One region of the Pseudomonas arabinosi genome, then DNA from elsewhere that is predicted to be linked to it. Evidence: predicted binding sites of a transcription regulator. Region 1 holds the regulator's gene; the other holds the start of a gene.

Region 1 (5,686 bases):
AGCAGCGGCAATCAGGACAGTCCATTGATGAATGGCAATACGCCAATCCTTGGCCTGGATGTCTGGGAGCACGCTTATTACCTGCAATACCAGAACCGTCGCCCGGAATACATCAACGCGTTCTACAACGTGATCAATTGGCCTGAAGTCGCTACGCGCTATCAGGCTGCACTGGTTTAAGACTTCTGCAACAACAATCCAAGGCTGGCTATGGGCACTGAAACACTGGCGATCGGTAGTGGACGAATGTTTCGTTACGCATTCGGATCGCTGTTACTGCTGGCAGGCATGACGTTATTGGTTGCCCAAGGCTTGGCGTGGCTGGACCTCGAGCCGAAACTGCTGCGCGCGCTGCAAGGCGGGGCGATCTGCGCCTTGGGCACTGCCTTGGGCGCGGTGCCCGTGCTGGTGATTCGACGGATGCCCCAGACGGTCAGCGATACGCTGCTCGGCTTCGGGGCCGGAGTAATGCTCGCGGCGACAGCGTTTTCGTTGATCGTTCCGGGGCTCTCTGCCGCTGAAAGCCTGGGGCTGACGCCTTGGGCGGCCAGCGGGCTGATCAGTTTCGGCATCATGCTGGGTGCATTTGGATTGTTCCTGGTTGATCGCAAGGTGTCGGGTGCGTCGCCGGAAATGCTCGCAGGCACGCTGGAGCGACCGGTCATCCCGCCGCGAATCTGGTTATTTGTGTTTGCGATCATTGCCCACAATATCCCCGAAGGCATGGCGGTCGGTGTGTCGGCGGGGGGTGGCATGCCCGACGCCGATAGCCTGGCCATGGGCATCGCCTTGCAGGATGTGCCGGAAGGTCTTGTGATTGCGCTGGTACTGGCCGGGGCCGGGATGTCGCGGGTCAAGGCGTTCCTGATTGGTGCTGCGTCAGGTCTGGTCGAGCCGGTCTTCGCGTTGTTGTGTGCCTGGCTGGTGAGCCTGGCCGAATTGTTGTTGCCCTTGGGATTGGCCCTGGCAGCCGGGGCCATGTTGCTGGTGGTCACCCATGAAGTCATTCCCGAGTCGCGCCGCAATGGTCACGACAAGCTTGCAAGTCTGGGGTTGCTGATCGGGTTTTGCTTGATGATGGTGATGGATACAGCGCTCGCCTAGGCGAGCGTTATTCGCCTTCGCCGAAGTAGTCATTGATCAAATTCACCAATGCCTGCAGCGCCTCATCAGCCTGCTCACCTTCGGTGCTCAGGTGGATTTTGGTGCCCTTGCCCGCGGCGAGCATCATCATTGCCATGATGCTTTTTCCGTCGACCGTGGATTCCGGCGTGCGTCCTACTCTGATCGTGCAATCCTTGAACTCACCGGCCACGCCAACGAATTTTGCAGAAGCGCGGGCATGCAGGCCCAGCTTGTTGATGATTTCAATTTCCAGAGCAGGCATCGCGGTGTGAATCCTTTAGCTGAGGTCGCGGTGGCGAACCTGGACGTTCTTCAGGGTTTTTTGCAGGGCCTGGCCCAGACGTTCGGTCAGGTAGACGGAGCGGTGATGGCCGCCGGTGCAACCAATGGCAATGGTGACATAAGCGCGGTTGCTGGCGGCAAAGCGTGGTAGCCACTTGAACAAGTAGGTGGAGATGTCCTGGAACATCTCTTCGACGTCCGGCTGTGCCGCCAGGTACTCGGCAACCGGTTGGTCGAGCCCGGACTGATCGCGCAACTCTGGCTTCCAGTAAGGGTTCGGCAGGCAGCGCACGTCGAACACCAGATCAGCGTCCACCGGCATGCCACGCTTGAAGCCGAAAGACTCCACCAGGAACGCCGTACCGGGTTCCGGCTGGTTCAGCAGGCGCAGCTTGATGGTATCTCGCAGCTGATACAGGTTCAGGTTGGTGGTGTTTACTTTGAGATCGGCGAGGTCGGCAATCGGCCCGAGCAGGGCGGTCTCATCGTTGATGGCCTCGGCCAGCGAGCGACTGGCATTGCTCAGCGGGTGACGACGGCGGGTTTCCGAGAAACGTTTGAGCAAGGTTTCTTCGTCGGCGTCCAGATACAGCACATCACACTGGATATGCCGGCTGCGCACTTCTTCCAGCAGTTCGGGAAACCGCGACAAGTGACTCGGCAAGTTGCGCGCATCGATGGATACGGCAACCAGCGGTTGTGCCAGCTCGGTGTGAATCAACGCGCGTTCGGCCAGTTCCGGCAACAGACCGGCGGGCAGGTTGTCGATGCAGTAGTAGCCGTTGTCCTCGAGAACATCGAGTGCGGTACTTTTACCTGAGCCGGAGCGGCCACTGACGATGATCAAGCGCATGATTAATGACCGTTTTGCTCGTCCAGGACAACCTGATACAAGGCTTCATTGCTCGGGGCGCTGCGCAGTTTTTCGCGCACTTCCTTGCGGTCGAGCATGCTGGCGATCTGGCGCAGTAACTCCAGGTGCGCATCGGTAGCAGCTTCCGGGACCAGCAGAACGAACAGCAGGTCAACCGGGGCGCCGTCGATGGCGTCGAAATCAATGGGTGCATCAAGGTGCATCAGGGCGCTGATGGGCGAGGCGCAGCCCTTCAGGCGGCAGTGGGGAATGGCGATGCCGTTGCCAAAACCGGTTGAACCGAGTTTTTCACGGGCAATCAAAGCCTCGAAGACATCTTGCATCTCCAGATCCGGCACTTCTTTGTGGATAAGGTTGGCAATTTGCTCGAGGGCTTTCTTTTTACTGCCGCCCGGCACGTTCACGAGGGAACGGCCGGGGGTCAGGATGCTTTCAAGTCGGATCATGGGTTGGGAGTGTTAACGACCGGTCGCGCCCTGGAGGAGGCTTTGGGTCTTTTCCTTATGCTTTTTGAGTTGTTTATCCAGCTTGTCGGTCAGTGCGTCGATCGCCGCGTACATATCGGTATGCTCCGCGTTTGCGACCACTTCATTGCCGGGAATATGCAGCGTGGCTTCGATTTTCTGCTTGAGCTTTTCGACCGTCATCGTGACTTGCACATTGGTGATCTTGTCGAAATGCCTCTCTAATCGTTCGAGTTTTTCGCCGATGTAGGTGCGAAGAGGTTCGGTCACTTCCAGTTGGTGTCCACTGATGTTGACTTGCATACAGCTTCTCCTTCGTTGCCAGTGCATAAAGCGGCAGGCAGAAATGCCTGCCACTGGAACGCTGTGGCGTGGCTCTACATCAACCGCTTGCGTTCGCTCGAAGGCGCGATCCCGAGGGATTCGCGGTACTTGGCGACGGTGCGGCGAGCCACCTGAATGCCTTGTGCCTCCAGTAAACCAGCGATCTTGCTGTCACTCAACGGCTTTTTCTGATTTTCCGCGGCAACCAGTTTTTTGATGATCGCGCGGATCGCCGTGGACGAGCATTCACCGCCCTCGGAGGTGCTGACGTGGCTGGAGAAAAAGTATTTCAGTTCATATATGCCCCGTGGGGTATGCATGAATTTCTGCGTGGTTACCCGTGAAATCGTCGATTCGTGCATGCCCACCGCTTCGGCGATGTCATGCAGGACCAGCGGTTTCATGGCTTCGTCGCCGTATTCAAGAAAGCCGCGCTGATGTTCGACGATCTGGGTGGCTACTTTCATCAGGGTTTCGTTGCGGCTTTGCAGGCTCTTGATGAACCAGCGGGCCTCTTGCAACTGATTGCGCATGAAGGTGTTGTCGGCGCTGGTGTCGGCGCGGCGCACGAAACCGGCGTATTGAGCGTTGACCCGCAGTCGCGGCACGGATTCCTGGTTCAGCTCCACCAGCCAGCGTTCGTTGTCCTTGCGTACGATCACGTCGGGAACGACGTATTCGGCTTCGCCGGACTCGATTTGCGAGCCTGGGCGCGGGTTGAGGCTCTGCACCAGTTCAATCACCTGGCGCAGTTCATCTTCCTTGAGCTTCATGCGACGCATCAGCTGGCTGTAGTCGCGGCTGCCAAGCAGGTCGATGTAATCGGTGACCAGGCGTTTGGCCTCGACCAGCCAAGGCGTCTTGGCGGGCAACTGGCGCAATTGCAGCAGCAGGCATTCGCCCAGGTTGCGGGCGCCGATGCCAGCGGGTTCGAATTGCTGGATGCGGTGCAGGACGGCTTCGATTTCGTCCAGTTCGATGTCCAGTTCCGGGTCGAAGGCTTCGAGAATCTCCTCAAGGGTTTCGTCCAGGTAGCCCTGATTGTTGATGCAGTCGATCAGGGTCACGGCGATCAGGCGATCAGTGTCGGACATCGGGGCCAGGTTCAGTTGCCACAGCAGGTGGCTTTGCAGGCTTTCGCCGGCCGATGTCCGGGTGGTGAAGTCCCACTCGTCGTCATCGTTGCTCGGCAGGCTGCTGGCGCTGGTCTGGTAGACGTCTTCCCACGCGGTATCGACGGGCAGTTCGTTGGGGATGCGCTCGTTCCAGTCGCCTTCCTCGAGGTTATCAACCGTCGGGGCGGTTTCCTGGTAGGAGGGTTCCTGAATGTCAGCGTTGGGTTGCTGTTCGGCTTTGTCGGCCAAGGGGTCGGCGTTATCGAAGTCGTCGCCTTCTTCCTGGCGTTCGAGCATCGGATTGGACTCCAGGGCCTCCTGGATTTCCTGTTGCAGGTCCAGGGTCGACAATTGGAGCAGGCGGATGGCCTGTTGCAGCTGCGGTGTCATCGTCAGCTGCTGGCCCATTCTCAAGACTAGCGATGGTTTCATGGCAGGGGCTTAACACCTTATTCGCCGGCGCACATGCGCCATCCACTACAGGGCGCCGAAGCGCCAAACATAAGCAAATTATATGCCCGAAACTGCAGCGTTTGCCTAGAGCGCTGTAACAATAAAAAAATGTTGATTTTTTATCGAGACAAGCGCCCGGGCAACCAGCCAGACACCTCAGTGCTTACAGGCGGAACTCATGGCCCAGATACACTTCCTTGACCAGGTCGTTGGCCAGGATGGTGGCAGAGTCACCTTCGGCGATCAGCTGGCCATCGTTGACGATGTAGGCGGTTTCGCAGATATCCAGGGTTTCACGGACGTTGTGGTCAGTGATCAGCACGCCAATGCCCTTGGCCTTGAGGTGATAGATGATCTGTTTGATGTCGCCCACCGAAATCGGGTCCACGCCGGCGAACGGTTCGTCGAGCAGGATGAATTTCGGGTTGGTAGCCAGTGCCCGGGCGATTTCCACACGACGGCGTTCACCACCGGACAGGCTCATGCCGAGGTTGTCGCGGATGTGGCTGATGTGGAATTCCTGCAGCAGGCTTTCCAGCTCTTGGCGACGACCGGCCTTGTCGAGTTCCTTGCGGGTCTCGAGGATCGCCATGATGTTGTCAGCTACCGAGAGTTTGCGGAAGATCGATGCTTCTTGCGGAAGATAGCCGATACCGGCCTTCGCACGCCCGTGCATGGGCTGGTGGCTGACATCCAGGTCGTCAATCAGTACGCGGCCCTGATCGGCCTGTACCAGGCCGACAATCATGTAAAAGCAGGTGGTCTTGCCGGCGCCGTTGGGACCTAGCAGGCCGACGATCTGACCGCTGTCGATCGACAGGCTGACGTCGCGCACAACCTGGCGGCTCTTGTAGCTCTTGGCCAGATGCTGAGCTTTCAGAGTTGCCATTACTGGGCCTTTTTCTCGTCGGTTTTCGGCTTGGGCTGGATCACCATGTCGATGCGCGGACGCGACTCGGTGACCTTGTTGCCCGTCGCGCGACCGGCGCTCGCAAGCTTTTTGACCGTGTCGTAGACGATTTTCTCGCCTTGGGTGACGTTGTTGTCCT
Region 2 (5,686 bases), 2.8 Mb from region 1:
GTTCGGTGTAGGTCGGCTCGATCAGCGGCTCGGCGGCGGTCAGTGGCAGGCCGGCGAACAATTGGCGATTGGTGGACTTATCGCTCTCGCCATCGCTGCGCAGGCTCAGTTCGGCCTGGGCGGTGACGATCCGCGATTGGGTCTTGCGCAGCTCGTCTTCGAGTTCCATGTTCGGAACGCGCGGAGCCAGCGCCGACAACTTGTAATCCAGGGCAGCCGTCAGCTCGACGCCACCGGCGATCCGGCGGTTGCCAATGATGGCGGCATCAGCGCCCAGCTCATCACGAACCAGTTTCATGGCCTGACGCATATCGGCGGCGAAAAAACGCTTAACTTGCATAAACCACTACCTCAGCCGTTGGGCCCTACTGTCGCAACGATGGTCACTTGCTTGTTGTCAGGAATTTCCTGGTAAGCCAACACATGCAAACCCGGGACTGCCAATCGGCCGAATCGCGACAGCATCGCGCGAACCGGACCGGCTACCAGCAGAATCACCGGTTGACCTTGCATTTCCTGACGCTGCGCCGCATCGATCAACGAGCGTTGCAGTTTCTCAGCCATGCTTGGCTCCAGCAGAACACCCTCTTCCGAGCCTTGTCCTGCCTTCTGAAGACTATTGAGCAATATTTGTTCCAACCTTGGCTCCAGCGTGATCACTGGTAGCTCGGAGTCAGTGCCTACAATGCTTTGGACGATTGCGCGGGATACGCCGACGCGCACCGCGGCCACCAGCGCGGCAGTATCTTGACTCTTGCTGGCGTTGTTTGCGATGGCTTCGGCAATGCTGCGAATGTCCCGTACGGGCACCTGTTCGGCCAGCAATGCCTGCAATACTTTGAGCAACTGCGACAGCGACACCACACCCGGCACCAGCTCTTCGGCCAGTTTTGGTGAGCTTTTGGCCAGCAATTGCATGAGTTGCTGCACTTCTTCGTGGCCGATCAACTCGCTCGAGTGCTTGTACAGAATCTGGTTCAAGTGGGTTGCCACTACCGTACTGGCATCTACCACGGTGTATCCGAGGGATTGCGCTTGGGCACGCTGACTGACTTCGATCCAGACCGCCTCCAGACCGAAAGCCGGATCTTTGGCGGTAATGCCGTTGAGCGTACCGTAGACCTGCCCTGGGTTGATCGCCAGTTCGCGGTCCGGGTAAATTTCCGCTTCGGCCAGGATCACCCCCATCAGGGTCAGGCGGTAGGCACTCGGCGCCAGGTCGAGGTTGTCACGGATATGCACAGTCGGCATGAGGAAGCCCAGATCCTGGGACAGCTTCTTGCGCACGCCCTTGATCCGCGCCAGCAACTGCCCCCCCTGATTGCGGTCCACCAGCGGAATCAGCCGGTAGCCGACTTCCAGGCCGATCATGTCGATCGGAGTGACGTCATCCCAGCCAAGCTCCTTGGTTTCCTGAGCGCGAGCGGGTGATGGCAATAGCTCCTGTTGACGCTTGACCTCTTGCAGGGCCTGAACCTTGACCACGTTCTGCTTCTTCCAGAACAGGTACGCGCCGCCGGCCGCCAGGGCCGCCATGCTGAGAAAGGAAAAGTGCGGCATGCCGGGCACGAGGCCCATCACCGCCATCAAACCCGCCGCGACGGCCAACGCTTTGGGCGAGGCGAACATCTGGCGGTTGATCTGTTTGCCCATGTCTTCCGAACCGGAAGCACGGGTCACCATGATCGCTGCAGCTGTAGATAAAAGCAGTGATGGCAATTGCGCCACCAAACCGTCACCGATGGTCAACAAGGCGTACACCCGACCGGCATCGCCGAAGGTCATGCCGTGCTGGAAGATACCGACCGCCATGCCGCCGATCAGGTTGATGAACAGAATCAGCAGGCCGGCAATGGCGTCACCGCGAACGAACTTGCTGGCACCGTCCATGGAACCGTAGAACTCAGCTTCCTGTGCCACTTCCATCCGGCGCAGTTTGGCCTGGTTCTGATCGATAAGGCCGGCGTTCAAGTCGGCGTCGATGGCCATTTGTTTACCGGGCATCGCATCGAGGGTGAAACGTGCGCTCACCTCGGAAATCCGCCCGGCCCCCTTGGTCACCACGACGAAGTTGATGATCATCAAAATCGCGAAGACGACGATACCGACCACGTAGTTGCCGCCGATTACCACCTCGCCGAAGGCCTGGATCACCTTACCGGCGGAGGCGTGACCGTCCTGACCGTGGAGCATCACCACCCGCGTGGAGGCCACGTTCAGCGCCAGTCGCAGCAACGTCGCCACCAGCAGAATGGTCGGGAACACCGCAAAGTCCAGTGGCCGCAAGGCGTAGACGCAGACCAGCAGCACGACGATCGACAACGCAATGTTGAACGTGAAGAACACGTCGAGCAGGAACGGCGGGATCGGCAACATCATCATCGCCAGCATGACCAGCAGCAACAACGGCACACCCAGATTGCCCCGACTCAAGTCGGCAACGTTTGTGCGTGCAGTGTTGAATAACTGAGAGCGATCCACCGATTTTCCCCGTTCCTTTAAAGCAAACTTTTTGACGCCTGAAGCAGGCGCAGAGCCGCTACTGCAAGAAGCCTTCCAACTTTTGCCAAGGCAGGGAATAGAGGGATGTATTGAGCTTTTGTAGCAGCTGCCGAGCCTGCGAGGCTGCGTTCGAGCCGGGGTCACGCTCGACCGAAGTCCTCGCAGGATTTAACGACTGCTTCGCAGCCGGACGCAGCCTCGACAGCTTCTACAAAAGGGATTAACGCGCCGTCAGAATCTGCTCTTTGTGGATCGGACCGAGATGAAGCGCCTTGCCGACCATGTACCGCGTACCTCTATGCATTTGAAGACCTTCCACCTCTACAAAATCCTCCTCAGCGTAACCGAGCACCACGATGGTTAAAGGTGCCTTCTGACCAGAAAGGTCGCGCCCCAGCATGAGGTTAAGCGCCCATTGAAAGGGAATGACCGGCAGGTCTTCGACGTTGATCTCACGCTTGTCCTCCCAACGAAAGTCCTTGCGCGCAACAACTTGCAAACGGCCATCGACCACACTGAATTGCGGCTTGTGATAACACTCCTCCAGCCCTCCACTTGACCACTGATCCATGTAATAACGAGGGGATGTGAAGACATTGAACAACGTGCGGTCATCACCAATATTGCCAGCAGCGCCGAAGAAGTAATTGTATGCATAGTGGTAGCCGAACCCGTCCAGTTCGGGGCGAATCGCATTGATAGGGCTGTTCAGATAACCCGGAATATAGGCATTGGCCATCTGCACAAAATGCGTAAAGTCCAGCGTCATGCCGAACGTAGCCGAGTAACTGATCGTGCGCTCGAGCCGATTCTCCTCCAGGACTCCCGAAACAAATTCCAGCGCCATCCCTTGAAGCTTTCTGTATTCACGCTCTGCCATGACCGTAACCTCAAATGCCTAAAACGCCCATCCATAGTGATCAATCCACTCATTGAACGACCATAGCAAGGACATCGGACGGGAGAATTCCCAAGGCCATGACAACGCTTAAGAGGAAGTGTGTCTACTGTCAGAACTAACAGGTACACCGCATTTTCAGACGGACGGAGGTTCTCAGGAATCGCGACGCAAATCCGGCGGAATCGGCAGGTCGCCCTTGAGCGGATCCGGGCGCTTACCCTTGCCGGCGCGGTGCTGGCGGATCTGGTAGACGTAAGCGAGCACCTGGGCGACGGCAAGGTAGAGCCCGCCGGGAATTTCCTGGTCAAGCTCGGTGGAGTAGTAAATCGAACGCGCCAGTGCCGGCGACTCAAGCAGCAGCACTTCGTTGGCCACAGCAATTTCACGGATCTTCAAGGCCAGGAAGTCGCTGCCCTTGGCGATCAGCATCGGCGCGCCCCCCTTGTCCGGATCGTACTTGAGCGCTACGGCGTAGTGAGTCGGGTTGGTGATGACCACATCGGCGTCGGGGATCGCCGCCATCATCCGGCGCTGGGACATTTCGCGCTGCAGCTGACGGATCCGCTGCTTGACCTCCGGCCGCCCTTCCTGGTCCTTGTGCTCGTCGCGCACTTCCTGCTTGGTCATCTTCAGTTTCTTGATGCTTTCCCAGAGCTGTATCGGCACGTCCACGGCGGCGATGATGATCAGCCCGCAGGCCATCCACAGGGTGCTCCAGCCGACCACTTGCAGGCTGTGAATGATCGCCATGTCCAAGGGTTCATGGGCGATGCGTAGCAGGTCATCGATGTCCGAGGACAACACCGCCAGGGCCACGAACAACACGATGAAAAATTTTGCGAGGGCCTTAAGCAGTTCCGCTATGGCCTTGGACGAGAACATGCGCTTGAGGCCGGCACCGGGGTTCATACGGCTGAACTTGGGCGCCATGGTGCCGGCGGAGAACAGCCAGCCACCCAGCGAAATCGGCCCGATCAGAGCGGCGAGCAATAAAGTGATCATCACTGGCTGAATCGCCAGCAAGGCAATCTGTCCCGAGTGCAGCAGGTAGATGCCCATGGAGCGCTGATCCAACAGCACCTCCCGCGACAGCGAGAAGTTCAGGCGCATCAGTTCCATCAGGTCCTGCGCCAGCGCACCACCGAAAATCAGCAGGCCACCGGCGCCGGCGAGCATGATCGCCAGGGTATTCAGCTCTTTGGAGCGCGCAATCTCTCCCTTCTCACGGGCGTCCTTTTTCTTTTTGTCCGTGGGGTCTTCTGTTTTGTCCTGACCGCTTTCGCTCTCAGCCATGACTCAGCGCGCCTGTGCCAGTTCACGTAAAAACTGCAAGGCCTCGGAGGCCAGCGGTTGATACTGATTGATGATGTCCGCCAGCCCGACCCAGACAATGAACAGCCCGAGCACCAGGGTCAGCGGAAAGCCGATGGAGAAGATGTTCAACTGCGGCGCCGCCCGGGTCATGATGCCAAACGCAATGTTGACCACCAGCAACGCAGTGATCGCCGGCAGCACCAGCATCAGCGCCGCCCCGAGGACCCAACCCAGTTTGCCGGCCAGTTCCCAGAAATGATTGACCATCAATCCGCTGCCGACCGGCAGCGTGGTGAAGCTTTCGGTGAGGACTTCGAAGACCACCAGATGGCCGTTCATGGACAGGAACAACAGCGTCACCAGCATGGTGAAGAACTGCCCGATCACCGCCACCGAGACGCCGTTGGTAGGGTCGACCATCGAAGCGAAGCCCATGCCCATCTGAATGGAGACGATCTGCCCGGCGACCACGAAAGCCTGGAAGAACAGCTGCAAGGAGAAACCCAACACCGCGCCGATGAGGATCTGCTCGGCAATCAGCAGCAGTCCGCTCAAGTCCAGCGCATTGACCGGCGGCATCGGCGGCAGGCCGGGAGCGATGACCAACGTAATCGCCAGCGCGAAATAAAGGCGCACTCGCGTGGGCACCAGCGTCGTACCGAAAACCGGCATGACCATCAGCAAGGCACCGATACGAAACAGCGGCAGCATGAACGTCGCCACCCAGGTACTGATCTGGGTATCGGTCAGCTGGAGCAGCGACATGGTTTAGCCGATGACCTGAGGAATACTGCCGTACAGCTGCAGGATGTATTCCATGAAGGTCTGCACCAGCCACGGACCGGCAACAATCAGCGTTACCAGCATCACCAGCAGGCGCGGCAAGAAGCTCAGGGTCTGTTCGTTGATCTGCGTAGCGGCCTGGAACATCGCCACCAACAGACCCACGAGCAAACTCGGAATCACCAG

What was found. The regulator sigma-54, encoded in region 1, starts transcription at its own class of promoters, with help from an activator protein. The targets are predictions, from matches to a motif close to ANTGGCATNNANNTTGCTNT.
Region 2: a site for sigma-54 is predicted at 2,501-2,520, ahead of flhA (flagellar biosynthesis protein FlhA). Genes of this name have one in related genera too.

What each region holds. Positions count from the first base shown of each region.
Region 1 is NZ_CP180480.1:6,264,487-6,270,172, reverse strand. It holds gene ACMXYJ_RS29185 (superoxide dismutase) at 1-180, shown strand, start outside; gene ACMXYJ_RS29180 (ZIP family metal transporter) at 211-1,104, shown strand; gene ACMXYJ_RS29175 (HPr family phosphocarrier protein) at 1,112-1,387, opposite strand; gene rapZ (RNase adapter RapZ) at 1,403-2,260, opposite strand; gene ptsN (PTS IIA-like nitrogen regulatory protein PtsN) at 2,263-2,727, opposite strand; gene hpf (ribosome hibernation-promoting factor, HPF/YfiA family) at 2,740-3,048, opposite strand; gene ACMXYJ_RS29155 (RNA polymerase factor sigma-54) at 3,123-4,616, opposite strand; gene lptB (LPS export ABC transporter ATP-binding protein) at 4,801-5,526, opposite strand; gene lptA (lipopolysaccharide transport periplasmic protein LptA) at 5,526-5,686, opposite strand, start outside.
Region 2 is NZ_CP180480.1:2,109,808-2,115,493, reverse strand. It holds gene flhF (flagellar biosynthesis protein FlhF) at 1-340, opposite strand, end outside; gene flhA (flagellar biosynthesis protein FlhA) at 352-2,481, opposite strand; gene ACMXYJ_RS09850 (hypothetical protein) at 2,723-3,382, opposite strand; gene flhB (flagellar biosynthesis protein FlhB) at 3,557-4,696, opposite strand; gene fliR (flagellar biosynthetic protein FliR) at 4,700-5,482, opposite strand; gene fliQ (flagellar biosynthesis protein FliQ) at 5,486-5,686, opposite strand, start outside.